Regions from separate parts of the Sporanaerobacter acetigenes DSM 13106 genome, predicted to be linked through region 1. Evidence: riboswitches for the same ligand, from Rfam matches in the RefSeq annotation. Region 1 holds a riboswitch; each other region holds the start of a gene.
The links. Region 1 has a riboswitch for cobalamin ahead of BUA21_RS06640 (YitT family protein). Riboswitches for the same ligand answer to the same signal wherever they lie in the genome.
Positions count from the first base shown of each region.

Region 2: linked by a shared signal. The riboswitch ahead of BUA21_RS09640 (cobyric acid synthase) and the one ahead of BUA21_RS06640 (YitT family protein) in region 1 are both predicted to bind cobalamin.
Region 3: linked by a shared signal. The riboswitch ahead of BUA21_RS07295 (ABC transporter substrate-binding protein) and the one ahead of BUA21_RS06640 (YitT family protein) in region 1 are both predicted to bind cobalamin.

Region 1 covers NZ_FQXR01000005.1:225,152-235,245, forward strand. The annotation lists gene BUA21_RS06625 (L,D-transpeptidase) at 1-253, shown strand, start outside; gene ppsA (phosphoenolpyruvate synthase) at 375-2,735, shown strand; gene nifJ (pyruvate:ferredoxin (flavodoxin) oxidoreductase) at 2,900-6,427, shown strand; cobalamin riboswitch at 6,486-6,670, shown strand; gene BUA21_RS06640 (YitT family protein) at 6,781-7,632, shown strand; gene BUA21_RS06645 (CDIF630_02480 family spore surface protein) at 7,686-7,865, opposite strand; gene BUA21_RS06650 (MetQ/NlpA family ABC transporter substrate-binding protein) at 7,922-8,725, opposite strand; gene BUA21_RS14910 (methionine ABC transporter permease) at 8,738-9,379, opposite strand; gene BUA21_RS14915 (methionine ABC transporter ATP-binding protein) at 9,380-10,094, opposite strand, start outside.
Region 2 covers NZ_FQXR01000009.1:26,075-36,168, reverse strand. The annotation lists gene cobM (precorrin-4 C(11)-methyltransferase) at 1-639, opposite strand, end outside; gene cbiT (precorrin-6Y C5,15-methyltransferase (decarboxylating) subunit CbiT) at 632-1,195, opposite strand; gene cbiE (precorrin-6y C5,15-methyltransferase (decarboxylating) subunit CbiE) at 1,182-1,778, opposite strand; gene cbiD (cobalt-precorrin-5B (C(1))-methyltransferase CbiD) at 1,766-2,845, opposite strand; gene BUA21_RS09660 (precorrin-8X methylmutase) at 2,842-3,462, opposite strand; gene BUA21_RS09655 (cobyrinate a,c-diamide synthase) at 3,453-4,772, opposite strand; gene BUA21_RS09650 (pyridoxal phosphate-dependent aminotransferase) at 4,773-5,822, opposite strand; gene cbiB (adenosylcobinamide-phosphate synthase CbiB) at 5,831-6,763, opposite strand; gene BUA21_RS09640 (cobyric acid synthase) at 6,776-7,615, opposite strand; cobalamin riboswitch at 7,698-7,869, opposite strand; gene BUA21_RS09635 (patatin-like phospholipase family protein) at 7,927-9,126, opposite strand; gene BUA21_RS09630 (CapA family protein) at 9,189-10,094, opposite strand, start outside.
Region 3 covers NZ_FQXR01000006.1:46,264-56,357, forward strand. The annotation lists gene BUA21_RS07280 (Cof-type HAD-IIB family hydrolase) at 1-652, opposite strand, end outside; gene BUA21_RS07285 (ABC transporter ATP-binding protein) at 730-1,983, opposite strand; gene BUA21_RS07290 (FecCD family ABC transporter permease) at 2,000-3,049, opposite strand; gene BUA21_RS07295 (ABC transporter substrate-binding protein) at 3,065-4,033, opposite strand; cobalamin riboswitch at 4,139-4,317, opposite strand; gene BUA21_RS07300 (DUF2225 domain-containing protein) at 4,364-5,035, opposite strand; gene BUA21_RS07305 (VanW family protein) at 5,073-6,464, opposite strand; gene BUA21_RS07310 (cell division protein FtsA) at 6,564-8,555, opposite strand; gene nth (endonuclease III) at 8,592-9,239, opposite strand; gene BUA21_RS07320 (DUF503 domain-containing protein) at 9,248-9,529, opposite strand; gene BUA21_RS07325 (glycine C-acetyltransferase) at 9,612-10,094, opposite strand, start outside.

The DNA.
Region 1 (10,094 bases):
TGAGAACCTAAAGGAGATCAGTGGATATGCTCCTTATGGTATCAGATTTTCTCAAGGAGCATATATACATGGAATACCTGTAGAATTCGTAGTTAAAAATGGTAAGAAAACAGACCCGGGAATTAAAGAATATCTATTTACTATAGGTACTGTTCCTAGATCACATAAATGTGTTAGAAACTACACAAGTCATGCTCAATTTCTATTTAATTGGGCAGATCCTAATGATACAGCAGTTATAGTTATTAAATAAAGAACTAAAAAACTTTACATTTTTGTAAAGTTTTTTTTTAGAAAAAAACAATAAATAGTATAGCACATTTAAAAATATATGATATAATATATATATAATTATTGCGTAGGAGGTATACTTTATGAGCGAATATAAGTATATAAGATGGTTTAATGAAATAGACAAAAACGATATACCTGTTGTGGGAGGAAAAGGAGCAAACTTAGGCGAAATGACGCAAAAAGGAGTTAATGTACCACCTGGATTTTGTGTGACAGCTGGTGCTTATAGAGATTTCATCAAGTTATCTAATTTGCAAGACAAGATAAAAGAAAAGATTGCAAGTTTTGATGTAGAAAATTCTGATGAATTACAAATTAAATCTAAAGAGATAAGAGATTTAATCAACGAATGTCAAATACCAGAAGTTATAGCAAATGAAATAATAGAAGCATATAATGAATTTAGTAAAAATGTTGAATTGGAAAATCCATTTGTAGCGATTAGAAGTTCAGCAACAGCTGAAGACTTGCCAGAAGCTTCTTTTGCTGGACAACAAGATACTTATCTTCATATAAATAGTATAAAAGAAGTCCTAAATTTCACAAGAAAATGTTGGGCATCTCTTTGGACAGGAAGAGCTATTTATTATAGACAGGAACAGGGATTTGATCATTTTGAAGTTTCACTTAGTGTGGTAGTACAAAAAATGGTCAATAGTGAAAAGTCTGGGGTTATGTTTACAGCAAATCCTGTAAACAACAACAGAAATGAAATGATGATAAATGCAAGCTGGGGATTAGGAGAGGCAATAGTATCAGGAACAGTTTCTCCAGATGAATATATATTTGATAAAGAATCAAGAAATATTTCAGAAAAACATATTGCAGAAAAAATCACTATGATAGTTAAAAAAGAAGATGGAGTCGGGACAGTAGAAGTAAATGTAGGAGATTATTTAGGATTTGATAAAATAAACAAACAATGTTTGACTGATGAAGAAATATATAAATTGGCAGATTACGGAATGAAAATAGAAAATATTTATGGGAAACATCAAGATATTGAATGGGCTTTTGATGAAGATACACACGAACTTTATATTTTGCAGGCAAGGCCTATTACTACACTGAAAGAGAAGGAGGAAGTAAAAGCCATGAATGAAAAAACTGAGTTGAATGTATTGGTTAGAGGATTACCTGCTTCTCCAGGTATAGCTAGTGGAAAAGTAAAGAATATACTTGATATAAGTGAGATTGCAAGAGTAGAAGATGGGGATATTTTAGTTACAGTTATGACAAATCCAGATATGGTTCCAGCCATGAGAAGAGCAAGCGCAGTTGTCACTGATGAAGGTGGCAGAACTTGTCACGCAGCTATTGTTTCAAGAGAACTTGGCATACCTTGTATAGTGGGAGCTAAAACTGCAAGTGAAACTCTAAAAGAAGGCATGGAAGTTACTGTAGATGCTACAAGAGGAGTAGTTTATGAAGGAAAAGTATTGCAGGAAGAAAAGAGTAAAGAAAAAGGTGAAGTTACTGTTTCGGGTGCAGCTATAAGTGAAGATTTTATACATCGATTAGCCCCAATTACTGCAACAAAGATATACATGAATCTTGGAGAACCATCCATAATAGGAAGATATAAAAACTTGCCTTTTGATGGAATAGGTCTTATGAGAACTGAATTTATATTTACTAATATGATTGGAGCACATCCAATGTATTTAGTGAAAACTGGTCAAGGACAGTTGATGATAGATAAAATGGCAGAAGGAATCATGACTGTAGCACAAGAAATATATCCAAAACCTATAGTTGTAAGGCTTAGTGATTTTAGAACTAATGAATTTAGAGGATTAAAGGGTGGGGATGAAGTAGAACCAATTGAAAACAATCCTATGATTGGATGGAGAGGTGTATCTAGATATATTTCACCTGATTATGAAGAAGGATTTAGACTTGAATGTAGAGCTCTTAAAAAAGTAAGAGAAGAATATGGTCTTACAAATGTATGGGCAATGCTTCCTTTTGTAAGAACTACATGGGAACTTGTGAGAGTTAAAAATATCATGGAAGAAGAAGGATTGGTTCAAAACAATAGTTTTAAATTATGGATAATGGCAGAAGTACCATCAGTAGTATTTGAAGCTGAAGAATTTGCACAACTTGTTGATGGATTCAGTATTGGTTCAAATGATTTAACTCAACTAATTATGGGAGCTGATAGAGATTCAGGTATTCTAAACAATATGGGATATTTTGATGAGAGAAATGAGGCAGTTAAAAGAGCAATTTCAATACTTATAAAGGCAGCTCATAAATATGGAAAGACTATTTCAATTTGTGGTCAAGGACCATCTCAATATCCTGAATTTGCAGAATTCCTTGTTCAAGAAGGAATAGATAGTATGAGCGTAAATCCAGATACAGTAGCATATACGAGAAGATTAGTTGCTACTGTAGAGCAGAGAATTATACTCAACAAAATAAGAGGATTATAATAATATAAATAATTATTATATGATAAACATATCATAGACCCCTAACAAACAGACCCTTCGCATGATGCGAAGGGTCTGTTTTTGCGTATGAATTTGGAATATGTATGAAATAAGCAAAAAGTAAAATAATAAAGGTATAATAAGAAAATATTGGAGGTTTTAGCATGAGAAAAACAAAAACTATGGATGGAAATGAAGCAGCAGCTTATATTTCCTATGCTTTTACAGAAGTTGCAGCTATATATCCTATAACACCATCGTCTCCTATGGCGGAATTGGTGGATTTGTGGTCAAGTCAAGGGCAAAAAAATTTGTTTGGACAAAAGGTAAAGGTAGTAGAGATGCAATCAGAAGCTGGAGCAGCAGGAACACTTCATGGTTCTCTTCAAGGAGGAGCATTGACTACTACTTATACTGCATCTCAAGGACTTTTGCTTATGATACCCAATATGTATAAAATTGCAGGGGAACTTTTGCCAGGAGTATTTCATGTGAGTGCAAGAGCTATTGCCACTCATGCCCTTTCTATTTTTGGAGATCATCAAGATGTTATGGCTACAAGACAAACTGGTTTTGCACTTCTCTCGTCAAGTAGTGTTCAAGAAGTTATGGATTTAGCTGGAGTAGCCCATCTAAGTGCTATAAAAGGCAGAGTACCTTTTTTACATTTCTTTGATGGGTTTAGAACAAGTCATGAAATTCAAAAAGTAGAAATCATAGAATATAAGGAACTTGAAAAACTTATAGACTATGAGGTGGTAGAAGATTTTAGAAATAGATCTTTAAATCCAGAAAGGCCTGTTGTTAGAGGGACTGCTCAAAATCCAGATATATATTTTCAAGGCAGAGAAGTTTCAAATTCATATTATGAAAAGATACCAGAAATTGTTGAAGAGTATATGAATCAGATAAATGGGATAACTGGAAGAGACTATAAACTTTTTAACTACTATGGTCATCCTGAAGCTGAAAGAATAATAGTCGCCATGGGCTCTGTATGTGAGACTATAGAGGAAACCATAGACTATTTGATGAATAAAGGTGAGAAAGTAGGATTAGTAAAAGTTCATCTTTATAGACCATTTTCTATAGAACATTTTTTCGAAGTATTGCCTAAAACAGTTAAAAAAATTGCTGTATTAGACAGGACAAAAGAACCTGGTTCTATTGGGGAGCCACTTTATTTAGATGTAAAAAGTTCTTTTTATGAATCTGAAATGAGTCCTATAATTGTAGGAGGAAGATATGGATTGGGGTCAAAAGATACAATTCCTGCACATATCATATCTGTATATGAAAATTTGAAAATGGATAAACCAAAAGATGGATTTACTATAGGAATAGATGATGATGTATCAAATACTTCTCTTGAAGTAAAAGAATTTGTAGATACATCCAAAGAAGGCACTATAAGATGTAAATTCTGGGGACTTGGTTCTGATGGAACTGTAGGAGCAAATAAAATGGCTATAAAAATAATAGGAGATAATACTTCTTTATATGCTCAAGGATATTTTTCATATGATAGCAAGAAATCTGGAGGGACCACTGTATCTCATTTGAGATTTGGGAAAAATCCCATAAAATCTACTTATTTAGTTTATGAATCAGATTTTGTTTCTTGTCACAACAAGACTTATATATATCACTATGATTTATTAAAAGGATTAAAAAAAGGGGGAACCTTTGTTTTAAATTGTCCTTGGAATGCTGAAGAATTAGACCAAAAACTTCCCAATTATATAAAAAGGTATATAAAAGAAAATGATATCAACTTTTATATAATAGATGCAGAAGATATAGCTCAGGAAATTGGATTAGGCTCAAGAATTAATATGATCATGCAAGCTGCCTTTTTTAAATTGGCCAATGTGATTCCAGTAGAAGATGCGGTTAAATATTTAAGAGAATTTGTCCAAAAGACTTATGGGAAAAAAGGAAATATTGTAGTAGAAATGAACAATCAGGCTGTTGATAGAGGAATAAAGGAACTGACTAAAGTTGATATTGACAAATATTTAAATTTTTCAGAAGAAAGTGAAGTAAGAGATGAAAGAAAAGAAGAACCAAAATTTGTGAAAGATATACAAAGACCTATGGCTAAAATGGAAGGGGATAATCTTCCTGTCAGCGCCTTTAAAGAAATGGAAGATGGAACTTTTCCATTGGGTACTACTGCATATGAAAAAAGGGGTATAGCAGTTCTCATACCTCAATGGCAGACTGATAAGTGCATTCAGTGTAATCAATGTAGTTTTATCTGTCCCCACGCAGTGATAAGACCATTTTTATTAAATGAAGAAGAAAAAAGAAATGCCCCTGATACCTTTGAAACTAAAAGTGCAGTAGGGAAAGGATTAGAAGGATTAGAATACAGGATACAGATAAGTTCCCTTGATTGTACGGGTTGTGGGAATTGTGCCGATATATGTCCAGCACCTGGAAAGGCTTTGGTTATGGTGAAGGCAGAAAAAGAAATAGAAAGGCAAAATGATAATTGGGAGTATGCAGTTAATAATATAAAATATAAAGATAATTTAATGAATAAAACAATATTAAAGGGAAGTCAATTTGCAAAACCTCTATTAGAATTTCATGGAGCTTGTGCTGGCTGTGGAGAAACAGCTTATTTAAAACTTGTTACTCAATTGTATGGAGATAGAATGATGATAGCTAATGCTACAGGTTGTTCTTCTATTTGGGGAGCTAGTGCACCATCTATACCTTATACTGTGAATTGGGAGGGAAAAGGACCTAGTTGGGCAAATTCTCTATTTGAAGATAATGCAGAATTTGGTCTTGGAATGTATGTAGCTGTAAAACAGATTAGAGAAAAATTGAAAGATCTAATGGAAGAGGCCATTAGTGAAAATATAGATGCTGATTTAAATCTTCTTTTTAAGGCATGGATAGAAAACATGGAGGATGGAGAAAAATCAAAAGAAATATCTAGGGAACTGGTAGATAAAATAGAAAATTCACCTCAAAAGAATCACAAAATCATAAAGGAAGTTTTAAGCAAAAAGGACTTTCTAATCAAAAAATCTCAATGGATAGTAGGAGGAGATGGTTGGGCTTATGATATAGGTTATGGAGGATTAGATCATGTATTGGCATTAGGTGAAGATGTAAATATATTGGTATTTGATACGGAGGTATATTCAAATACTGGAGGGCAAGCTTCTAAATCGACTCCAACAGCTGCAGCGGCTAAATTTGCAGCAGCAGGTAAGAGGACTAAAAAGAAAGATTTAGGCAGAATGGCAATGAACTATGGATATGTTTATGTTGCTCAAGTATCTATGGGAGCAAATATGAATCAGACCTTGAAGGCTATAGTGGAGGCAGAAAGCTACAGGGGACCGTCCTTGATAATTTGCTATGCACCTTGTGTAAATCATGGTATAAAAGCAGGAATGGGTAGAACTGTAAATGAAGAAAAAAAGGCTGTTGATTCAGGTTATTGGCATCTTTATAGATATGATCCAAGGCTAGTACCAGAAGGAAAAAGCCCATTTATATTAGATTCAAAAGAGCCTAAGGAATCTTTTAAAGATTTCATAATGGGTGAAGTAAGATATTCTCAAATTGAAAATACTTTCCCCCAATTTGCAGAAAGGCTTTATGAAAAAGCAGAATTAGATGCAAAGGAAAGGTATGAAGTTTATAAAAAATTTGATGAGAACAAGTAGCATATAGAAGTGCTATTGACTTAAATCATGTTTATCTATATACTTAGATTGAAATAAAATTGAATATGTAGATGAAGGTACAGAGAATTGTTTCTCTGTTTAAAAGGGAAACAGGTGGAAATCCTGTACGGTCCCGCCGCTGTAATGGCGAAGAATTTAAAATACATGCCACTGAGATAATCGGGAAGGCTTTAAATTCTAATGAACCAAAGTCAGAAGACCTGCCTTTATTTATGCACCAAAAACTCTACGGTCGATAGGGGGTGTTTAGAGTTGTGCCATAAAATTTTATGTATTCATGTCTCCTAAACCCATTGAGTTCAGGAGACTTTTATATTATTGGAGGTGGAAAAATGTCAAAAAAAATAAAAGATTACGTTATTATAACTATTGGAATGTTTATGGTAGCAGCAGGATTATATTTTTTTCTCATGCCAGGAAATTTAGCTATAGGTGGTGCTAATGGATTGGCAATTGTTCTAAATCATGTATTTCCATTTTTATCAATAGGGGTTTTCATGATTATTATAAATATAGTATTATTCATAGTTGCTTTCTTGGTTATTGGGACGAGCTTTGGTGTCAAAACTATTTATGCAAGTTTAGGTACTTCTTTTTTAGTATTATTGTTTGAAAAAATAATACCTATACATGCTCCTTTAGTAGAAGATATTATACTTCAACTTTCTTTTGGAATATTTATATCTGCTATTGGTATGGGAATAGTATTCAATCGAAATGCTTCTACTGGAGGTACGGATATTATAGCAAAAATATTGAATAAGTTTTGGGGAATAGATTTAGGAAAAGCAGTATTGCTTTCCGATTTTGCTATAACTATAGGAGCAGGTTTTGCGTTTGGACCTGAATTGGGAATGTATTCTTTACTTGGAGTTATAGTAAATGGTCTTGTGATAGACTCAACTATTGAAGGAATAAACTTATCTAAACAAGTAAGCATAGTCAGTAAGCGTAGTGAAGATATAAAAAAATATATAATTAAAGATTTGGAAAGAGGAGCAACATTATATCATGCTGAAGGAGCATACACAGGAGATAAAAAACAAGTCCTCGTAACTGTTGTTGACAGAAAAGACTTTATTAGACTGAAAAATTATATAAATGATGTAGATAAAAATGCTTTTATAACTGTAAGCAATGTATATGAAGTACTAGGTGATGGCTTTAAAAATATTGGAGATTAAAAAAGATATAGATGTAAATTTCAATGAAAAATAGGAGTGGAAATTTCTCACCCCTATTTTTCATTCTCATCTACCCACTCTTTAGCCCTTAGAACTCCTTCTAAGGTTGGAATTGGCACTTTAGATTGAGGTTTTAGTCCCTTTATGTCATAATATGCAGCAGTTTTTTGATTTTCTATAGGGATAGACATATTTCTTTCTTTAAAATTGTTTATTCTTATGCTTTTTTTCACACTATCCCTCCTCATACATAGTATTTGCAAGCAATGAAAAAATAATACTTAATTTTTTAAAATGCAGGAATAACTCCACCATCATACTTTTTTTCAATAAATTTTTTAACTTGTTTGCTTTGAAGAACTTTTAATAGTTTCTGAAACTTTTCTTTATTTTCTTCTCCACTTCTCACAGCTATAATATTTGCATAAGGAGAGTCTTTATCTTCTAAAATCAAGGCATCTTTTGTAGGAATAAGTCCAGCTTCTATTGCAAAATTTCCATTTATAACTGCTCCATCGACATCTTTTAGTATTCTTGGAAGGCCAGCTGCTTCTAGAGGCTGAAAAGATAAGTTTTTGGGATTCTCTACTATATCTTTTTCAGTAGCTGAAAGTCCAGATCCATCTTTCAATTTTATAAGTCCATGCTTTTCAAGAAGAATAAGTGCCCTTCCGCCATTTGTAGGATCATTTGGTATGGCTATGGTACTATTATCTTTTAGTTTCTCTATGGAACTATATTTAGATGAATACAGTCCCAATGGTTCCACATGGATTTTTCCAAGGGATACAATATCAATATTTTGTTCGCTAGCAAATTCATTCATATATGGTTCATGTTGAAAGAAGTTGGCATCAATTTCACCTTCTGCAAGAGATAGATTCGGCTTTACATAATCAGTGAATTCAATTATTTCTAAATTTATTCCCTCTTTTTTCAAGTCATCTTTGATATAGCTTATAATTTCCCCATGAGGTACAGGTGATACACCTATCTTAATGGTATTTTCACTGGACCCTTTTTTTTCACAAGCTGTAAAAATAGAAGTACATAAAATCAAAAGTAATAGTGACAATAAAATATTTTTTTTCACAAGAATTCCCCCTTATTTTCTATTTATAGAAACAGTTATTTTATTTCCAATCAGCTGTATTCCTTGTACTAAAACAATGATTATAGTTACAGAAACTATCATGATATCAGTTTGAAATCTATATAATCCATATCTTATAGCCAAATCTCCCAGTCCACCGCCTCCAATAGCTCCTGCCATGGCAGAATAACCAATCAAATTGATGATAGTCAAAGTGATTCCCATAACTAAAGAAGGCATAGATTCAGGTATAAGTACTTTAAAAACTATTTGTGGAACAGTAGCACCCATTGAAAGACTAGCTTCAACAACTCCACTATCTACTTCTTTTAGAGCACTTTCAATTATTCTAGCCACAAAAGGTGCTGCTGCAATAGATAATGGTACAATAGTTGCTTTAGTTCCAATGGTACTTCCAACAATCAATCTGGATAGTGGAAATAAAAGTATCATCAAAATGATAAAAGGAAAAGATCTTAAAACATTGATTATTCCATTTAGTGTTTGATTGAGCATTGACTTTTCCCATATGCCACCTTTTTCAGTTATGACTAACAATATCCCCAATGGAAGACCTATAAGCAATGAAAACATTGTAGAGAAAAAGACCATATAAAGTGTTTCTAATAATGCTGGAACTATCAATTCTGACAATTAAATCACCTCCAATCGAATATTTTCTTTAGTTAACCATTGAATAGCTCTATTTATTTCTTCATCTTTTCCCAATATTTCAATTGTTAGATTTCCTATACTGGTGGTCATGAGCTCATTTATATTTCCTGAAAGAATATTTACATCTATATCGAAATTTTTTATCATATTGGAGACTATGGGTTTCTTTGAAATTTCCCCTAGGAAACTAAGTTTTACAAGTTTACTTCCTGGCTTTTTTTCGTATTTTATTTCTTCTTCTATATTTGTTTTTAAATTAGATACGAATTCAGAGGCAGTTTTTGTCTTTGGATTTGCAAATACTTTACCTACAGTATCTAATTCAATGATTTCTCCGTCTTCAATGATTGCAACTCTATCACATATATCTTTTATGACTTCCATTTGATGAGTTATAAGTACAATGGTTAAGCCAAATTCTTTGCGAATTTTATTTAATAGTTGAAGGATGGATTTAGTAGTCTTTGGATCTAGTGCAGATGTACCTTCATCACTTAATAGCAATTTTGGGTTGTTTGCCAGTGCTCTTGCAATAGCAACCCTCTGTTTTTGACCTCCACTCAAATGAGAAGGATAAGAAAGTTTTTTGTCTTCAAGATCTACATATTTTAAAAGAGTTTCTACTCTTTCGTTTATTTCTTTTTTGTTTTTACCTTCAAGTTCCAGAGGAAAGGCAATATTCTCATAAACATTT
Region 2 (10,094 bases), on a different contig from region 1:
CTTTTTCACTTTGTCTACAATATCATTTAAAGTACCTATAAGGATTTTTTCATCTTCCCAAGTAGCTTTATATACTACTGCAATAGGTACATCTCCTCTTTTATATCCTCTTTTTAATTTTTCAACTACATTTTCTATCTGTTGCACAGAAAGAAATATGGCCATAGAAGCCCCATAAGAAGCTAATTTTTCTAAGTCTTCACTTTCTGGCACACTGGTTCTTCCTTCTATTCGGGTAAGTATAACAGTTTGACTTAAACTTGGAAGTGTAAATTCACTTTTTATAGCTGAACAAGCTGCAGTGAAAGAACTAACCCCTGGAATAACCTCATACTGTATATCTTTTTTATCAAGAAAATCCATCTGTTCTTTTATTGCTCCATATATAGTAGGGTCCCCTGTATGAAGTCTCACAACTTTAAGCCCTTTTTCTTCTCCTTCTACCATTTTTTCTATAACTTCTTCCAATGTCATATAAGCACTATTGTAAAATTTACATTTATCTTTACAATAATCTAAATGTGCCTTAGATACTAAACTCCCAGCATAAATAACAATATCTGCTCCTTCTAAAAGTCTTCTACCTTTGACCGTTATAAGATCTACATCTCCTGGACCTGCTCCAACAAAACTAATCATTTTCTAGCCTCCTTTTCATTCCCTTAACTATAAATATTGGATTTTGTCCCTTCATAAGTCCAATTTTATCCATATAGGAAGATTGAATTAACTGTACTCCTATATTTTCGTATTTATATTCTTCTAGAAATTGAATAAAATTGTCTAAATTTTGCAATCTAATAAAGTTCCCACAAACAATACCACCTGCTTCTAGATGAGTTTCCAAATATTTGAATATCTCATTAAGTTTTCCTCCACTGCCACCTATAAAACATTTATTGAACTCAATATCTGGCAAATCTTCTGGAGCTTGTCCCTCTATTAAATTTAAATTTACATTAAACTTAATACTATTTTTATTTATAATATCTACTCCTTCTTTCTCCTTTTCAATAGCCCAGACATTTGCACCTTGCAATGCTGATTCTACAGATATACTACCTGTTCCAGATCCTATATCTAATAGTCTATCTCCTTTTTCAATAGCTAAATGGGCAATGACAAGTATTCTAATATTAAATTTAGTCATAGGAATATCTCCCCGAATAAATTCCTCATCTCTAATCCATTTCATTTTCCACCACCACCACTGCCAAAGAAGAAATATCTTCTATTTCTTCTCCTATATTTATTTTCAATATGCATTCATCTTTATAGGACAAATTGTATCCTATATACATACTTCCTCTTAGCCCCAATTCATGCAATTTTTTAGATATAACTCTTGGTGTATTTGTGCTATCTGTAAGTATAATAGTCATAGGACTATTAAATGCTACTTCTAGACTTTCATCTCTCCCATGAAGAGATAGAAATCTGGAATTGTGCCAGCTTTTCTTAAGCTTTCCCATCATATATTGAAAAGAAGACAACCCAGGAAAAACTTCATCTACTAATATATCTTTATTTTTTAAATACTCTAGTATACCATAAAAACAAGGATCCCCAGATGCAAGAATCAAAACATTTTCTTTCATTAACGAATATCTATACACTTCATCTACATTTTTAACTTTTATATAATCACTTCTCAAAGCTTTTATTGACTCTCCTGCCCTTCCAAAAGCTACAATACATTCAGCTGAATTTATAGCTTCCACTACTTGAGCAGTTAAATATTTAGTATTCCCAGGTCCTATCCCAGCTACTGTGAGCAAGTAAATGCACCTCTTTCCATAGAATATATAATCACCTTCACAGGATAATGTTCATCTTTCAAATACACTTTTATCTTTTCTTCGCAACCTCTTTCCATATCATAAACTATTTCATCATATCCATTGTCTATACATATATTTAAGGCCTCTTCTGCCGTCATAGCAGCCTTTACTTTTTCTATGATATCTATAGGAGCACACCTCAGTGCTAAGTAATATATAAAAGCTTCAATTCTTCCATCACATACTCTACTATGAGTATTAAATATTCCTATTGATAGTTTTGAAAATTTTCCAATATGTCCAACGAGGGTTATAGCCTTAAATTTGTTATTATAGACATACAGTAGACTATCTCCTATATAGTTTGAAATCTTTACTTTTCCTCCTTGTAAATTCAATGCATCTGCAATTTTTTCTCCATAATTTCCTGGTACAAGTATTATATTCTCTTTTCCTATGTTTTCACCCACTGTATCAACTTCTAAATATATAGTCTTTATGAGAGCATCTTCTGACATGGGATATACTATTCCTTTGGTTCCAATTATAGAAATACCGCCTTCTATTCCTATGTTTGTATTGTAAGTTTTCTTGGCAATTTCTTTTCCCATAGGAGCATATATGACCACATCATATCCACAATTTGAGATTTCTTTTATCTCCTTTTCTATCATACTTCTAGGTACGGGATTTATAGCTGCATCTCCTACTTCTCCAAACAGTCCTTTTCTGCATATTCTACCTATTCCCTCTCCTCCATCTATGAAGACTTGTCCATCATTTCTTTTTCTTACCTTTGCACATATTTCCATACCATCTGTCACATCTGGATCATCTCCACCATCTTTTATGATAGTAGAATGAGCCCACTCCCCATCTATATATTGATTTTTCACTTCAAGTTTAAGTTTAATTTGGGCGGGAGTGTCTATCTCTATAAAAAAAGCTCTTTCACCTTTAAGTAATTTAGCTGACGCTTTAGCAGCTGCTGCAGCACAACTACCAGTTGTATAGCCACATTTAAGTTTTTTGCCTTCTTTTATTACATATAATTCCTCATTCATCTTCCTACCACCATATATAATATTGCATTTATAATAGAGGCTGCTACATTGCTTCCACCTTTGGTTCCAACTGTTGATATAGATGGTATAGCATATTTTCTTAAACTTTCTTTTGATTCAGCCGCTCCTACAAAACCAACTGGAACTCCCACAACAAATTTTGGATTTACCTTTCCTTCATCTATCACTTCAAGAAGTCTAAAAATAGCAGTAGGCGCATTGCCTATAACAAACATATCTATTCCCTCTGATACTGCTATATCTATTGAACAAGCTGATCTAGTAGTCCCCAATGTTTTTGAAAGCTCTACTACTTTTTTATCATCTATAAAATATTTCAATTGGCATGAAGTCTTTGAAAGAGCTGTTTTATTTATTCCTGCTGCAACCATTTTGGTATCAGTAAATATAGTTCCACCAGCTTTTATTCCTTTAACAGCAGTATTTAAAAAATCATTTTGAAATACTGCTATTTTTCTATAATCAAAATCTCCTGTAGTATGAATCATTCTTTTAACGACTAGTTTTTCTTCTTCAGAAAAGTAAGTATCTCCCATAATCTCCTCAATAATTTCCATGCTCTTTTTTTCTATTTCCATAGGTTTTTTTACATACATTTTAATTTCTCCTTTTCAACAATATCTAATAAATTTAAAAACGCATTCATATTGCCTAAAAAATTTATATGAGGATATCCTGCCAATACATTTTTGTATATATATCCACAATTCCACCTTTTGCTACTCATAGGTTTAGTTATACTATAAACTTCTTCTTTATCTATTTGGATCATAGATTTATGAAATTCATGACCAGTCAAGACATCCCCCTTTTTCCCTAAAATACAATCCTTCATTAGTTCTATATTTATATAGCCAAATCTTTGTAATTTGTCAGTCATTTTGCTTGTTCCATTAAATACACCGCACATTTTATGTCCTTCTATATCACTCATCAAATACATAAATCCTCCACATTCCGCATAAATATGTCCTCCACTTTCAGCAAATTTTTTTATTGATTTTCTCATCTCTATATTTTTTGAAAGAAATTCACTGAAAACTTCAGGATAGCCACCCCCTAAGTAAAGAAGATCACATTTAGGAATTTGCTTATCCTTTATAGGAGAAAAATAAGCTACCTCTGTAGTGTTTTCAAATAAATTTAAATTTTCTCTATAATAAAAAGAAAAAGCTTTGTCATAGGCTATAGCCACTACTACATCTCTTTTGGTTGGATATACATATTCTTTTGTCGCTACTTGACTCATACTAGCTATCAAACTATCTAAATCCACATTGTTTTCTATCTGCACAGAAGCCTTTTCTATAAGCTCATCAATATTTTCTATTTCTTCACCTTGGACAAGCCCTAAATGTCTACTATTTATTTTCAGTTCCCTGTCTTCTTCTACAAACCCCAATACTTTTACACCTATATACTTTTCAATTTGTTCTTTCATCAATGCATATATGTCTTTTCTGACTTTATTTAAAATAACTCCAACTATATTTGAATCTTGAAAATCTACCATACCCTTTATCTTGGGTATAGCTGAAAACATTTCTCCCTTTGGAGTATATACAAGTATTGTATTTATATTAAGTTTTCTTGAAATATCATAGGATGAATTTTCAAAAGTATTGTAAATTCCATCAAAGTATCCCATAGCACCTTCTACTACTGCAACTTCTCCATTCCCCATGGAAAGGGAACGTTCTATTCCATCCATTCCCATAAGATGAATATCTAAATTCCCAGCAGCTGATCCAGAAGCCAACTCTAAAAATTTCTTGTCTATATAGTCTGGACCTGTCTTATAGCAACATACATTTAATCCTCTTTTTTTAAGGGCCCTCACAATTCCTAATGTAATTATAGTCTTCCCACTTCCACTAGAAGGAGCCGAAATCATAATACTCTTCATCTATATCCTCTCCAAATTTTTAAAAGTCTCAATGAGCTTTAGATTATCTTCTCTTCTTTTTATGGCTATTCGAATATAGCTAGTATCAAGTCCTTGAAAACCAGAACACTTTCTTATAACCATACCTTCTTTAAGAAAATAATTGAATACATATTCTTCATTCCATTTAAGCAATTTAATAAGCATATAATTGGTATCAGTACTATGGGGTTTTAATCCATTTATTTTTGAAAGCTCCTCAAATATAAATTTTCTTTCATTTCCCATATATAATTTACTTTTTTCTATATAATCCTTACAACTAAAAATATAGTTTCCAGCTATTTCTGCCAAGGAGTTTATACTCCAAGGTAATTCCATAGCATCATATGTTTTTTTTAAATCTATGGAAGTACATCCATATCCCAAACGAATTCCTGGAAGAGCAAAAAATTTAGTTGCTGCCCTTATGATTCCTACATTTTCAAAGTCATAGTCCTTAAATATGTCTATGCTATCATAATCTTCAGGACAAAATTCATAAAATGCCTCATCTAAAAGTAAAAAACCATCTTTCTTTTTAACTATTTTATATATACTTGACAATATCTCTCTTTCAATTCTTAAACCTGTGGGATTGTTGGGGTTCCCTAAAATAAGTAAATCTCCATGTTTTATATTAATTTCTAAAATATTTAAATCTATCTTGAAATCTTCTGTATAATTTAATCTTAAAACTTCTTTTCCATGTATTTTCCCTCTTTTTTCATATTCAATAAAAGAAGGTACAAATACTACAACTCTGTTAAATAGCTGTATAAAATTATCTATTATTTCAACTGCCCCATTGCCAACCACTACATTCCCAACTCTACATTTTAAATAATCAGCAATACACTTTTTAAGATGTCTATATTTTATATCTGGATATCTTGTCAAAGTATGAAGGGAATTTGAAAGGATTTCATACAATCCACCAGGAGGCCCTAATGGATTTATATTGCTAGAAAAATCTATAAGTTCTCCATCATAAAAATCACTATAAGAAATTAAATCTCCACCATGTTCCATAAACTCACCTACTTTTCTAAAAGAACAATACAAATATAAATAAAAATCAAAATCATTTCAGCTCTATACATTATTTCAACAGTTCTTTTTATATCATCTTTTTCTAATGACCTATTGTCATCTCCAATAGTAGGTTTTTCTACTATCTTCCCAAAATAATAGCTGCTTCCGCCAAGCTGTATATTTAAAAGTCCTGCCACAGCTCCTTCAGGATAAGCTGAATTGGGACTTTTATGATTTTTTCTATCTCTAAGCATTATTTTAAATCCATTTTTTACATCATATTTAAACATAGAAGATACGCACATCAAAATTCCTGAAATCCTTGCTGGGATAAAATTAAATACATCATCTACTCTCGCTGGAAAATAGCCCAAATCTATATATTTTTCGTTCATATATCCAAGCATAGAATCCATAGTATTTATCATTTTATACATCATTCCACCAGGTGCTCCAAAAAGTAAAATATAAAATATAGGTGCAATGACTCCATCAGAAGTATTTTCTGCTACCGTTTCTATATCTGCCTTGATTATTTCAGATTCAGTCAAGTTTTCTGTATCTCTTCCCACTATATACGAAAGTTTCAATCTAGCCTCTTCTATTCCATCGTCAAATGCTTTATATACTTTCATTGCTTCTTTGTGAAGACATCTAGCGGCAATACAAGTATATATAAGATATACATTAACTATATGATATATAAGCTCATATTTTTTTATACTTTTAAGTAGTAAAAACGGAACAAAATAGGCTATGCAAATATTCAAAAAAACTATTATGAATCCTCCTATTTTAAGTCCTCTTTTAGTTTTGAAAATCTTTCTTTGCAAATTGTCTTCCGCTGAAATAAGCTTTCCCATATACTTCACTGGATGAGGAAAACTGTAAGGATCTCCTATAAGCAAATCTAAAAGAACTGCCAATATAATATCCATCACATAATTCACCTATTTCTTTAAAACAGAGTAAATATACTCCATATTCATATTTTCTCTAACTACCTTTGCAAGTTTAGATATCTCTTCTTCTCTTTCCCATTCCCTTTGTTCTTTGCTATTGCAATTCTTTTCATAATCTAAAAGACTATCTTCATCTTCAAGTTCCAAATGAACATAGGGAATAGTTCCAACTACAGGAATATGAATTAGTTTTTCTATCATGTCTATGCCTGATTGTAAAAGAGATATATCTCCTCTAAACTTATTTATGACAAGTCCTTTTATTCTCTTCCTTTCTTCTTCCTCTAAAAGCATTACTGTTCCATAGAGAGATGCAAATACACCTCCTCTATCTATATCAGCTATCAACAATACTGGAGAATCTGCCATTTCAGCCATACCCATATTTACAATATCATTTTCCTTTAAATTTATTTCTGCTGGACTCCCTGCCCCTTCTATGACTACTACATCATAAGTGCTCTCAATTTCTTTAAACGTCTTTAATATCATAGGTTTTAAACTACTTTTAAATTTAAAATATTCTACCGCATCCATAGTATATTTATTTTCGCCATCTATAAAAACTTGACTAGTTCTATCTCCAGTAGGCTTCAAAAGAATGGGATTCATTCTTGAATCTGGCTTAAGTCTAGCAGCAGCAGCTTGAAGTGCTTGTGCTGTACTTATTTCACGGTCATCTTCAAGGATATAAGACTTAGATGACATGTTTTGAGATTTAAATGGAAATACAGTAAATCCATCTTCTACAAATATTCTACACAATGCTGTGCAAAGCATACTCTTTCCTGCAGAAGAAGTAGTACCTTGTACCATAATACTTGTCACTTTCTCACCTCCAAAAAAAAGAGAACCTTCTCGAAGTTCTCTTGCCTATAAACCAAAAACAAACACTACCTTTCCCTCCGAAAGAATGCTTTTAGTTCAGGCAGGTTTCCTGACTCATGGCTAAATCCTCTTTCCTCCTTCCCAGCAAAGCCAGTGGATATGGAATTCGTCACCATTTACAGTAGCGGGGGCTGTAGTGGAATTTCACCACTTTCCCTTTTAACCCATAGGGCACCTAAACCACTATTCTATTTTCAATTTAATAATATCATTCTTATTTATTTTATGTCAAATAGATTCGTCCCCATGCTTTAAAATATGATATCCGCAATGTTTAAAGTTGTTTCATCTTTGTTCAATGCAGAAAGAAAATCTACTTTTTTTACAACTTTAGCTAATATTCCTCCATTGTCTTCTTTTATTTCTCTTTCTTTATATTGTTTCTTGACAATATCTAAAAATTCATCATAAGAATATATCTTGAATTTTTCTATATCATATTTTTCTGCCAATATTTCGAGGAATCTTATGACAATATCTTCATAATCATTTTCTTTATCTGTTCCTAAAATTTCACTTATCTTTGGCATTATAAACTCAAACAAAGCCCTTCTATAAGGTACATTTTCTATACCAAGAACTTGTCCTATCTCTAAAATTTTGTCTTCACCTAAATTTAATAGAGTATTTAAAAAATATTCTTCATCTCTTTTAGGTTCAATATAGTATTTATAGCCCTTAAGTTTTCTCAAAGCCTTTATTCCATCATAATATCCAAGTTGCAAATCCCTTCTAGCTGTTTCACTGTCAAAATCTAAGGTTTTCCCTAAATCCTCATTGGGCGAAATATATATAATATTTAAATCTTTAGTGTCAAATTTTTTAGCTCTCCCTACCCCATGAGTCCTTATAGCAATTAAATCTTTATATCCTTTATCCGAAAGCAAATTTATAGGAAGATTGTTGTAAACTCCTCCATCTATATACTTTTTCCCATCTATTTTTTCTTTTTTAAATACAGGAAAATATGCACTAGCAATTAAATAATCTACAAGCATTCCTTTAGGGATATCTTCAATATATATTTCCACAGGTTTTAAATCTGAAAGGGATACTGTGACTATGCCAAAATCCTTTCCTGAATTTCTAATTTTTTCTTCATCTATTACTTCTTCTAACAAATTTCTCAAAGGAGTTATATCTAATCCTCCATCATTTATAACTCCTTTAATTGCCCCTGCTAAGTTTTTTATATCACTTCTACTCATCTTCCCATTTTTTATTTTTTCTATTTTCTCATCATTGGCTTCTATGACTCGTGAATAAGTCATATTGTACCAAAGTTCATAGGCTTTCTCATATTCGCCTTGAACCAACATGGCACCATTCAACGCTCCAACAGAAGTGCCTGCTATTCCGCCAATTTCAATTCCCATATCCATTATAGCTTTATATGCTCCTATATGATATGCTCCTTTGGCTCCTCCACCTTCAAGAATTACACCGTACATAAAAGCACCCCCATTTATTTTCTTTTTATATACCCATAATAGCTTAATAAATATTATAAATTCTACTTTATATCTATAAATCCTTCTTTTTCTATCTTGGTATTAAACCCTTTAGATAGACCATTTATATAGGATATGGCTTCTACTTTATCTTTGCCCTCTAAAGGTATAGGTCTTGAATTAACTATTTTACATGGTATGATATTTACTCTTTCTATTTTCTTATTCTTTATGACTACTTGCCCAATCATAGTCTTCTTGCTTAATTCACTTGTTGAATTGAAAACAAAATTTCCTAAGCTATAAAAAATAGGTTTTCCCTTATAAACCTGTATCCCTTGCAGAACATGAGGATGATGACCCATGACAACATCTGCACCATTATCTATTGCTTTTTTAGCAAGCTTTATCTCTTGTGCCCTTGGAGCAGTACTTCTTTCAACTCCCCAGTGAATAGAGAAAACTACTATATCTATGTTTTTCTTCATCTCTTGAATCTTTTTACACATTTCATCTACATAAGGATCATATCCGCTGAGAACTCCAGGTCTTTTATCGTTTGCATACCACTTTGAATCCGGTATAACTCTTGAATAAGCTACAATGCCAATTTTAACTCCATTCTCCTCAGCTACAATTCCCTTCACTGCTTCCTTTTTATTTCTTCCAGCTCCTGTATACTTGATTTCGTATTTATCTAAATTATTTAGCGTATCCATAAATCCATCATATCCATAATCTAGCACATGATTGTTTGCAAGAGTCACCACATCTATACCTGATTCTTTCATCGCCTTTGGTGTCATGGGACTAGATCTAAAATTGTACTGCTTGTTTGGCCATTTTTTCCCTCCATTGGTAATGCTGGTCTCTAAATTTACTATTGTCAAGTCATCCTTTGTGAAATAAGTTTTTACTTTTCCCCAAGGATATCCTATCCCATATTGATTGTAATACTTTCTAATTAC
Region 3 (10,094 bases), on a different contig from region 1:
CATCCATACTTATATTTAACATTTCACACAATTTGTTTAAAGCCTTTCCTTTAGAAACACCCTCATTCATGATTTCTATATTGCTCCACCAGGAACTCACCACTTCTATTCCTTCAATTGTTGATATCTTCTTTCTAAAATTTTTCAGTTTCCTCCTATTTTCATCTACAAATACTATTTTATATACCTTGCTATTTTCTTCTTCAATTGCATCTAATGGATCTTCTACTATTCTAATATCTATTCTATCCATTTCATCTCTTTCTTTGTTCCAATTCATATAATTCATTATAGTATCATTTAACTCCCTTGCATAAAAAGTACTATCATCATAGAAATGATAATACATCTTTTCCTCTTCTGCAATTTCTACTATTTTTCTAAAAGTTTGAAGCGAAATTGGCTCTTCATAAATTATTTTTGATTTATCTTGTTCTCCTATATATGCACCATTGCAAGCAATTATAGGAGTATCAAGTTCCAAGGCTTTTGCATAATAAAGAGCAGAGGTAAATATTCTACCTGTACAGAGAATCACTTTAACTCCTTCCTCTAAAGCTTCTAAAATCGCTTCTTTATTCCTGTCTGTTATCTTGTTTTGACTATTTAATAATGTTCCATCCATATCAGTTGCAATTAATTTATAACTCATATTTCTACCTCCATTTCTATAAATCACATAAAGTATACCATAAAAGTATGCGAAATATAATACAAAAAAGGCTTATGTTAAGCCTTTTTAATTATTTCATCTATAGAATTTATCGCCAGAAGTCCTTTTTTCTTCATTTCATTCAACAATTTTTCTGCCTCTCCGTCTGCATAGTCAAACTTATTATCTTTAGAATAAGCATCTAAAAAATACACTGTTTTCCCCATCTTAAGTGCTAAATGTGCTGCCTCTAAATTCTTCATATTTCCTTTTCCATAAGGAGTACTACCTAAGACTACTATATCCGCTTTTTTTATAAACTGAATATTTCTTTTGAAAGCTTTCTCGCTGATATGAGAAAATGGTTCTTCCTCCACCATCTTTATGGACAGCTTTTTCCCCAATTGCCAATCACTATCTCCTACATTTATTACTCCTAGAGAAAGATCATATCCTGCTTCTTCTAATTTGCTGATTATCTCTCTACCCGTACCTCCACCCGATATGATATGAATTTTTTCTTTTTTGTTTGCTTTTTTGACTATACCATTTAACGATAATGGAACTATATAAAGACTATTTGTATAAGGATTTTCTTCTATTATGGTATTTAATCCATAAGCTTTTTCAATATTTTCTCTAGTCACTACCTCTTTAGGACTTCCAATACTTAAGATTTCGCCTTTGTCTAAAAGCATAATTATATCACTATATCTGCAAGCCAAATTTATATCATGAATAACCAATACAATAGTTGTATTTTTTTCTTTGTTTAAATTTCTTAAGATATTTAATAAATCCATCTGGTGATTTATATCCAAATGACTGGTTGGTTCATCTAAAAATATGATCTCTGGTTCTTGTGCTAATGCTCTAGCTATAATGACACGTTGTCTTTCCCCTCCACTTATTTCATTTATATTTCTATCTCTTAAATAAAAAGTATTGGTGATTTTTAAAGCTTCCTTAGTTATTTCAAAATCTTCATCTGTTTCTTTATCAAATCTACCTAAATAAGGGAATCTACCCATGAGTACTACATCAAATACTGGAAAATCATAGGATATAAAAGTATCTTGAGGAACAAGAGCAATCTTTTTTGCCAATTCTTTGGATTTATATTGAACAATATTTTTACCATGGATTTCTATTTTCCCACTATTTTGCTTTTCTAAATTGCATATGTTTTTGAGTAATGTAGATTTTCCAGACCCATTGGGTCCGATGATGCTCATAAATTGTCCTTCTTCTAATGAGAAAGAAATATCTTTAAGTACTAAATCATCTTTATATCCAAAATTTAATGATTGGACTTCTATTGCTTTAACCATAGTTTCACTCCTAAATTTAAATTCCTTTCTTTTTCTTTCTCAGCAAATATATAAAAAACGGTCCTCCAAACATGGCAGTTATAATTCCTACAGGAATTTCAACAGGAGAAATGATAGTTCGAGCTATAGTATCTGCAAATATCATAAATATTCCCCCTACTAGAGCAGCAGATGGAAGCAATATTCTATGATCCGGTCCAACCAAAAGCCTTACAATATGAGGTATTATAAGCCCCACAAAACCTATTATACCGCTTACAGATACCACCATAGCAGTCATAAAAGATGACAATACCAATATATATATTTTTATTTTTTCAACCTCTACACCTAAACTTTTGGCTGATTCTTCACCAGTTAAAATAATGTTTAAGTCTCTCGCAAAAAAATTTAAAATTGCAATAGATGCTATAGTCGGAAGAGCTATTCTTATAAGGGGTTCCCATCCCTTCCCCGATAAGCTGCCTAGAGTCCAAAATATTATTTTTTCCATATCCTTTGAATATATGACCATCAAAAAAGACATTATAGCAGTTAAAAATTGACCAATAGCAACTCCTGAAAGCAATAAATTTGTAACTGGCACTTTATTTTTTACTCTAGAAATAAAATACACAGAAAATACCGTTATAAGAGAACCTATAAAAGCAAAAAATGATATAGGTGATATTGCAAATATTGTTTTTCTCATGCCCAAAATTATAGCAAGAGAAGCCCCTAAGGCCGCCCCTGATGAAATTCCCATAACATAGGGATCAGCCATAGGATTTTTAAACATTCCTTGAAAAGCAACTCCTGCACTTGATAGACTAGCTCCAACTAAGACCCCAAGCAAAACTCTAGGCAACCTTATTTTTAGAATTATAGTTTTGTGAGAGTCTGGTATACCATCAATATTTATTTTCCCACCAATAAAGGGAAGCTTAGAGCCAATTATTTTAAAAGTATCTAAAATTTTTATATTTGCTGTCCCAATAGTAGAAAAAAGCACTACAGAAAATATCAATGCAAGCACCAAAGATACAACAATAGTAGCATATTTATTTTTAGACCTTTTTAAACTCATAAAAATCCCTACTTTTTATTTAAATGCATCTGGATGAATAGACTTTGCAACTAATTCCAATGCATCTATTATTCTTGGTCCGGGTCTTGAAACTATATTTGGATCCAATAAGTACACTCTATTATTTTTTACAGCATTTATATTTTCAAACCCAGGTCTTTCTTTTATTGACTCAACAGTTTTTTCTTCGCTATCTTTAGCTCCTAAATAAACATCAGGATTTCTTTCTATTAATTGTTCCATATCAAACTGTGGATATTCTCCTTCTGCATCACTTGCTATATTTTCGCCTCCAGCTAGAGTCATAAGTTCATCCATAAAAGAACCAGGACCTGCTGCCATCAATGGATCATTCCATATTTCATAGAACACCTTAACTTTTTCTTCATCTTTTACTTTATTTACAATTTCATCTTTTTTTGCTTTCATATCATCTACAACTTTTGTGGCCTCATCCTCAGTGTTTGTCACAGTGCCAATACTTTGAATCAAATTCATGACTTCATCAATAGAATCTGGTTCATAGCACAAAAGAACAATTCCTGCATCTCTTATTTTTGCATTTACTTCTTCATCGCCAGGACCAAATTGAAATACAATGTCAGGATCTAATTCAATTATTCTTTCAATATTTACTCCAGTAAAACTTCCAACCTTTTCTTTTGATTTAGCTTCTTCTGGATAATCACAGTATTCAGTTACACCTGCGATTTTATCTCCTAATCCAAGACTAAAAAGTATTTCAGTATGACTTGGAGCCAATGAAACTATTGTTTTAGGTTCATTTTCTATTGTCACTTTATTTCCAAACTGATCTTCTACTTCCATAGGATATTGAACTTTATTTTCCTTTTCCTCTACTACTTCTTCATTTTGTTTTACATCTTCATTTGAATTTGTTTTGCCACAAGCTGTAAAGGTAGTTAAAGCCATTGCCAAAACTAAAAATAATACAATTAATTTTTTAGAGCTAATTTTTTTCATAAGTTTTCCCTCCATTTTATGATCTTTTCTAGTCAAAAATAAAACCCTAGTCCTCAGTAACTAGAGAATAGGGCAAAAACTATACAATTCTATACATCCCTCCCTCCGAGGCTCTAAATTTAGGCAGGTCTCCTGACTTGTGAATCTTCCTACTATCAACGCCTTCCCAGAAATCCAGTGGCTTCTGTTGATTCGTCCTCACACACAGTAGCGGGGGCTGCAGTGGATTTTCACCACTTTCCCTTTTAAGTTTCATTAGAAACACCCAATTTAATATTTAATTTAGCTCTCAAAAATAATATCAAATATTTTTTAAACATTCAAGGCCATTTATTCTTCCTTAACTACTTGCCATTGTTCCCTAACCATTTTTTCTAATGCAATATTACTCTTAATTTCAGGATCCTTAAGTACCGTATTGAACCACTTTATTGCTTCATCTCTATCTCCCATTCTTCTGGAAATTTCTCCAATCAAATAAGCTGCAGTCAATGGATTCATAGATTCATTGTTTAAAGGTTCATTATAATAAGCATTGCTAAAAAGTTCTCTAGCTAAACTTAAAAATCTCTCTTCTTCATCCTCATCTTCTTTTAATCTATTAAGCCATCCCAATCTAACGCATATATTTCCAAGTTCATAATTTTTATCCTCCAAGAGTTCTCCACAAAATAGCGCCAGTTTATATGCAGCAATACTTTCTTCAATGGTTCTCTTTCCTAAAAAACTTCTTTCGTTCCATTTAGATGAAACCTCTTTTTTTATTGTCTCTCTTCCTTGAAAATTTATTTTATTAAAATTTTCTTCTAATGCAGCATATCCACAATGTGGACACACAAACACACCATAAAACACAGGATTTTCCCCTTCATAATAAGGCAAAAAATCCGAATCTCTTTTAACTAATCTGAGTTTAGAAAGCCTTACCTTGCTAGTCTTAAACTCTTTACCACACACTGGACAATTTATTTTTTTCTCATATAGTTCTCCTACTTCTGCCAATTTCCTTCCCTCATTTCTCCTAATAGTATAACAATATCTATTCTTCAGCTTCTTCTGTAGATGTTTCAATTTTCTCTTCTACCTTTGGTCCAATCTTATAAATATATTTTCTTGATTTGTAATAATCAGAATGCAATAATTCCTTTTTAACTATTTTGCCATTTTTTATTATTGACTTATAAGTTTTAGTCTTATATCCCGTTCTTCCTGCTTGTTGAAGAACTTTTTCTCCTGGTTTTAAGCTGTTATCTAATATTGTTTCAACCAAAGGTTCTATTTTTTCTACAAGTTCAGAATCTATTTTTACATTGTAGTTCTTAGTATTTAAATCGCCATATATATAAATATAAATAGTGTCACTTGATACTTTGGTATGAATATAAATAGGAAAATCAAAATCATTTCTAAACTTCAAGTCAAGACTACCAAAAGACACTGCTGCATCTTGACCATAGCTTACATATTTTGCTGGTATTGAGTGAGGATGTCTTTCAACAACCTTTACATCTGCACTCAAAAGGGCATTATATAATGTAGTAGATACCTGACATACACCGCCACCAGTCCCTGGAGTAAATTCACCTTCTAAAATGACATTTGCTTCCTTATATCCATTTTGCTTGCTTCTTGGACCAGTAGTTTCATTAAATGAAACATTATCTCCTGGCATTAAAAGTTTGCCATCTATAGATTTTGCAGCAACTCTTATATTTTCTTTCCTATCACTACTGCTAGTTTTAAAAGAAGTACTAAACTGGCCTATAACTCCATTTATTCTACTTAATTGGGCTTTAGTAGCCTTTGGTTGGATTTTCTCAACTGGTATATCAACATCCTCCAACTTATACACATTCTCATCAATCAATTGCTTCAACAACTCTGTATTTACTTTTCTACCAACTATTTCATCAGTAACATGCATTTTTCCTCCATTAAAATTAAATACCGCCTCTTTACTTTCTAGATTTATATCTTGAGATATTTCATGAGCTAAATCATTTATAAGATTTTTGTCATAAGACGTCTCTAATCCTAGAGTTTTCCCATATTTTTTTGTGTCAATTATAGTCTTTAACTTATTTACAATGTTTCCTTCTCTACCTATACTATAAGCCTCGTTTACTGCCTTTTCATAGTTGTAATGAAAGCCAAGATCGGTGATTTTCACATTATAAGTTTTGTCTTCATATCTTAAGATCATCTGTTTTCCAGCTAAATCTTCTTCCAATTCTCCTTTTATCTTATTTAGTGCTTCAGCCTTTGTCATATTGCTTACATCAAACTTCCCTATTTTTATTCCTTCATATATCGTATCTCTCTTCAATACAGATGATATTCCATAGCTGCCAACACCTAATAGTACCAATACTATTACAATATAAAGTAAAATTAAATTTCTTTTTTTATTGTTCTGTTTTTCTTTTTTCATGCCATGCCTCCACCCTTTAATATTTTTATTTGTTTGTTTAATTAAATTGTATTTTCATAATATGGAAGTTATGTAATCTATTAAAGGTGCGGACACAAATCAATTTTCCCAATAGACTTCAATCGTATCTCCATCTTTTAACCTTTCCAAATACTCTGCATCTCTTCCATTCAATTTAAGTACTAGTTTCCCTCTAGGTTTTGAAAGGTCAAAATCAATGTAGTTAAATATGTCAACAAAAACAAATTCTTTCTTTTCATGTTGAAAATTTCTTTCTTTTCCATTTATACTCAAGCATATTTCCCTTTGGCTATCTTTTATATTGCTTGTCCCATTTTGGGTTCCAATCGTCAATACATCGCCATTTTCCAATTCAGTATATAAATCCACTTCTTTAGAATTTCTATATATTTTCAAATCATGTATATTCATATTCATATATTCTATCAATTCATAAACAGTATTTATTTCAAAATATTCTACTCTGTCTCCTTCTTTTATGATTATATTTTCTTCTGTTTCTAGACCATTTATTTGCAATTCCCTAATCAAATTTACTTCTTCATTATTTAAAACTATCACTTTAGATTTAGGAATGCAATCATAAAGATATAATATTTTTTTATCTCCTTTGGTACTATCTCTCAAATCAATAAAATCTCTATCCTTTAATTCTGTATTCAAATTGGCAAATGTACCATTTACATATATTTCTGCTGGTTTTCCCAGCTCTCCCTTTATGAGCTTTTTCTTCCCATTTACATAATATATGAAATCTTCTCCCCTTTGAGGAATCAATTTTCTAGGATTGTATCCAATAAGAATCAGTACATCCGATACCTTTATATTTTCTGTATTGAATACCCTTATCTCCTCTCCATTTATATATATTTGAATAAAATTTTTGTATTTGCTGTTGACTCCTTCCATGGCAATCCCAATAGGAGTAACTATATCTGGTCCTTTAAGCTCATCTTCAATGCCTTCTACATTTTCAATAAAACTAATATCTCTAATGGCAACTCTTTCTTTTGGAAGTCCCAGACAATTGGCAATATGTTCATTTAATGTAGGAATTTGACTACTACCACCTACTAAAAATACTGCACTTGGAGCCTTCCCATTGTACTCAATTATTTTTTCACTTATTTCTTTAGCCAATTTATCTATTTCATTTTCAATATTTGAAATAATCTCTTCTGTAGTTAATTTATATTTTACCCCTACTATATCAGAAAATTCATGAGTGTTTTCTTTATTTAAATTAATTTTAAGTTTTTCACTTGAATCAAAATCTAAAAGATATGCTCTTGCTAAACTTTCTGTCAGTTCATCACCTGCAGTAGCTGTCATAGCATAAGCCATTATAGTACCATCTTTGGTTATGGCAATATCTGATGTCCCAGCACCAATATCTACTAATGCTAAATTTAGCAATCTTAAATTTTCTTTTATAGCTACATTTATAGCTGCAATAGGCTCCAATGTAATATTCGAAACTTCAAGACCAGCTCTATTGACTACCACATATAAACTATCTATAACTACTTGTGGCAAAAATGTCGCCAAAAGATCTACCCCAATTTTTTCACCTTTATGCCCCTCTAAATTTTCAATAAAGCTATCATCTAAATAGTAATTTACTACACTATAACCAATACAATAATACTTTAAGTCATTTTTGCTTTTTTCTTCATCTATTAATTCCTGAGATTTTTGTGCTGCTTCAAGCTCTAAAGCTTCTATCATATTGTTACTTATCTCAACAGTTTTATCAATTTCTTTATCTATCCTAATTCTACTAGTCTTCAAAGCTCTGCCTGCAGCAGCAATAGAAACTTTTTTCAAAGGCAATTCTAGTTTTTCTTCTAATTCTTCTTTGACTTCTTTAACTATTTTGGTTACTCCTTCTATATCATGGATTTGACCATCATACATATTTCTTTTGTTGTGTTCCTTGATACAGCTTTCTAAAACTTTGAATTTTTCGTCTTCATATATGCCAACTATACCTATGACAGTTCTAGTGCCTATATCAAGTGAAAATATTAAATCTTCAGGATTTTTTACAGTTGCATTGAAATCTAACATCCCTAACAACCCTTTCTTTCGTTTTTCCTCTCTCTTTTATTGTACGTTTTCTTTATAATATATGCAATAACTATCTAATGGGCATTTTTCACATAGGGGCTTTCTAGCTTTGCATATACGTCTTCCATGAAAAATCAATAAATGATGGGCTTTAGACCACATGCTTTTTTCAATATTTCTCATTAAATCTTTTTCTGTGTCTAACACATTGTCACTATTTGACAATCCTATTCTATTTGATACCCTAAATACATGGGTGTCAACAGCAATAGCATCTTTAGAAAAAGCATTACTTAAAACTACATTGGCTGTTTTTCTCCCCACCCCAGGAAGTTTCATAAGTTCCTCTCTCGTATCTGGAACATTTCCACCATATTCTTTAACTAACATTTCGCAAGTTCCCAAAATATTCTTACTTTTGTTGTTATAAAACCCACAACTTCTAATTTTCTCTCCTAATTCTTCTTCACTCAATTTTAAATAATCTTCAGGAGTTTTATATTCTTTGAAGAGCTTTTGTGTAACTTTGTTGACTCTCACATCAGTGCATTGAGCAGAAAGAATTGTAGCTATTAAAAGTTCAAAGGGGTTTGAGAAATTTAGTTCAGCTTTAGCATGAGGATAAAGTTCTTCAAGTATATTTAATACCTCTTTTACTTGTTTTTTACTTAAATTTTTTCCCATATTATCACCTACAGTATTTCAATATTATAGTCTATAATCTCCACTCTACTATCTCCATCTATAAACTTCAACACATTGTTTACTATCTGATTGGCATGAGTAGTATCATTTGTGACGCAAGCAAAACCAATGATAGAACTTTGCCAACTGTCATTTAAATCAATTTCTGCAATAGATACATTAAATCTAGATTGTATTTTCCCTATGATACTTTTTATCACATGTCTTTTATCTTTCAAAGAATTTGATTCATATATAATTAATTTTATAGTGCATGCACCAATTATCATAGAAATCACCTCGTTATATTTTAAGTTTATACAATCTATTTTAGAATATATAAAAAGGGGGTACAACCCCCTTTCCTAAATCTTATAAAATATTCATTTCCTTTCCTACCTTTTCAAAAGCAGCTACTGCTCTATCAAGTTGTTCTTTTGTATGCGCTGCTGTCACCATACATCTAACTCTTCCTGTTCCTCTTGGAACTGTTGGGAATACTATTGCTGATACAAATACACCTGCTTCAAGTAACTTTCTACTGAATTCCATAGTTTTTGCTTCGTCTCCTATGATAACTGGAGTGATAGGCGTTTCACTATGACCTGTATTGAATCCTAGTGTACCAAGCTTTGCTTTAAAATATTTTGCATTATCCCAAAGTCTATCTGTATATTCAGTGGATTCCATAAGCATTGTTACAGCTTCAGTTATGGCTCCCACTGCTGCTGGAGGAAGTGATGTACTAAATAGAACTGGTCTAGCTCTGTGATTTAACCATTCATACATAGTTTGGCTTCCTGCTACATATCCTCCTACTACTCCTATAGCCTTTGAAAGAGTACCTATTGAAAA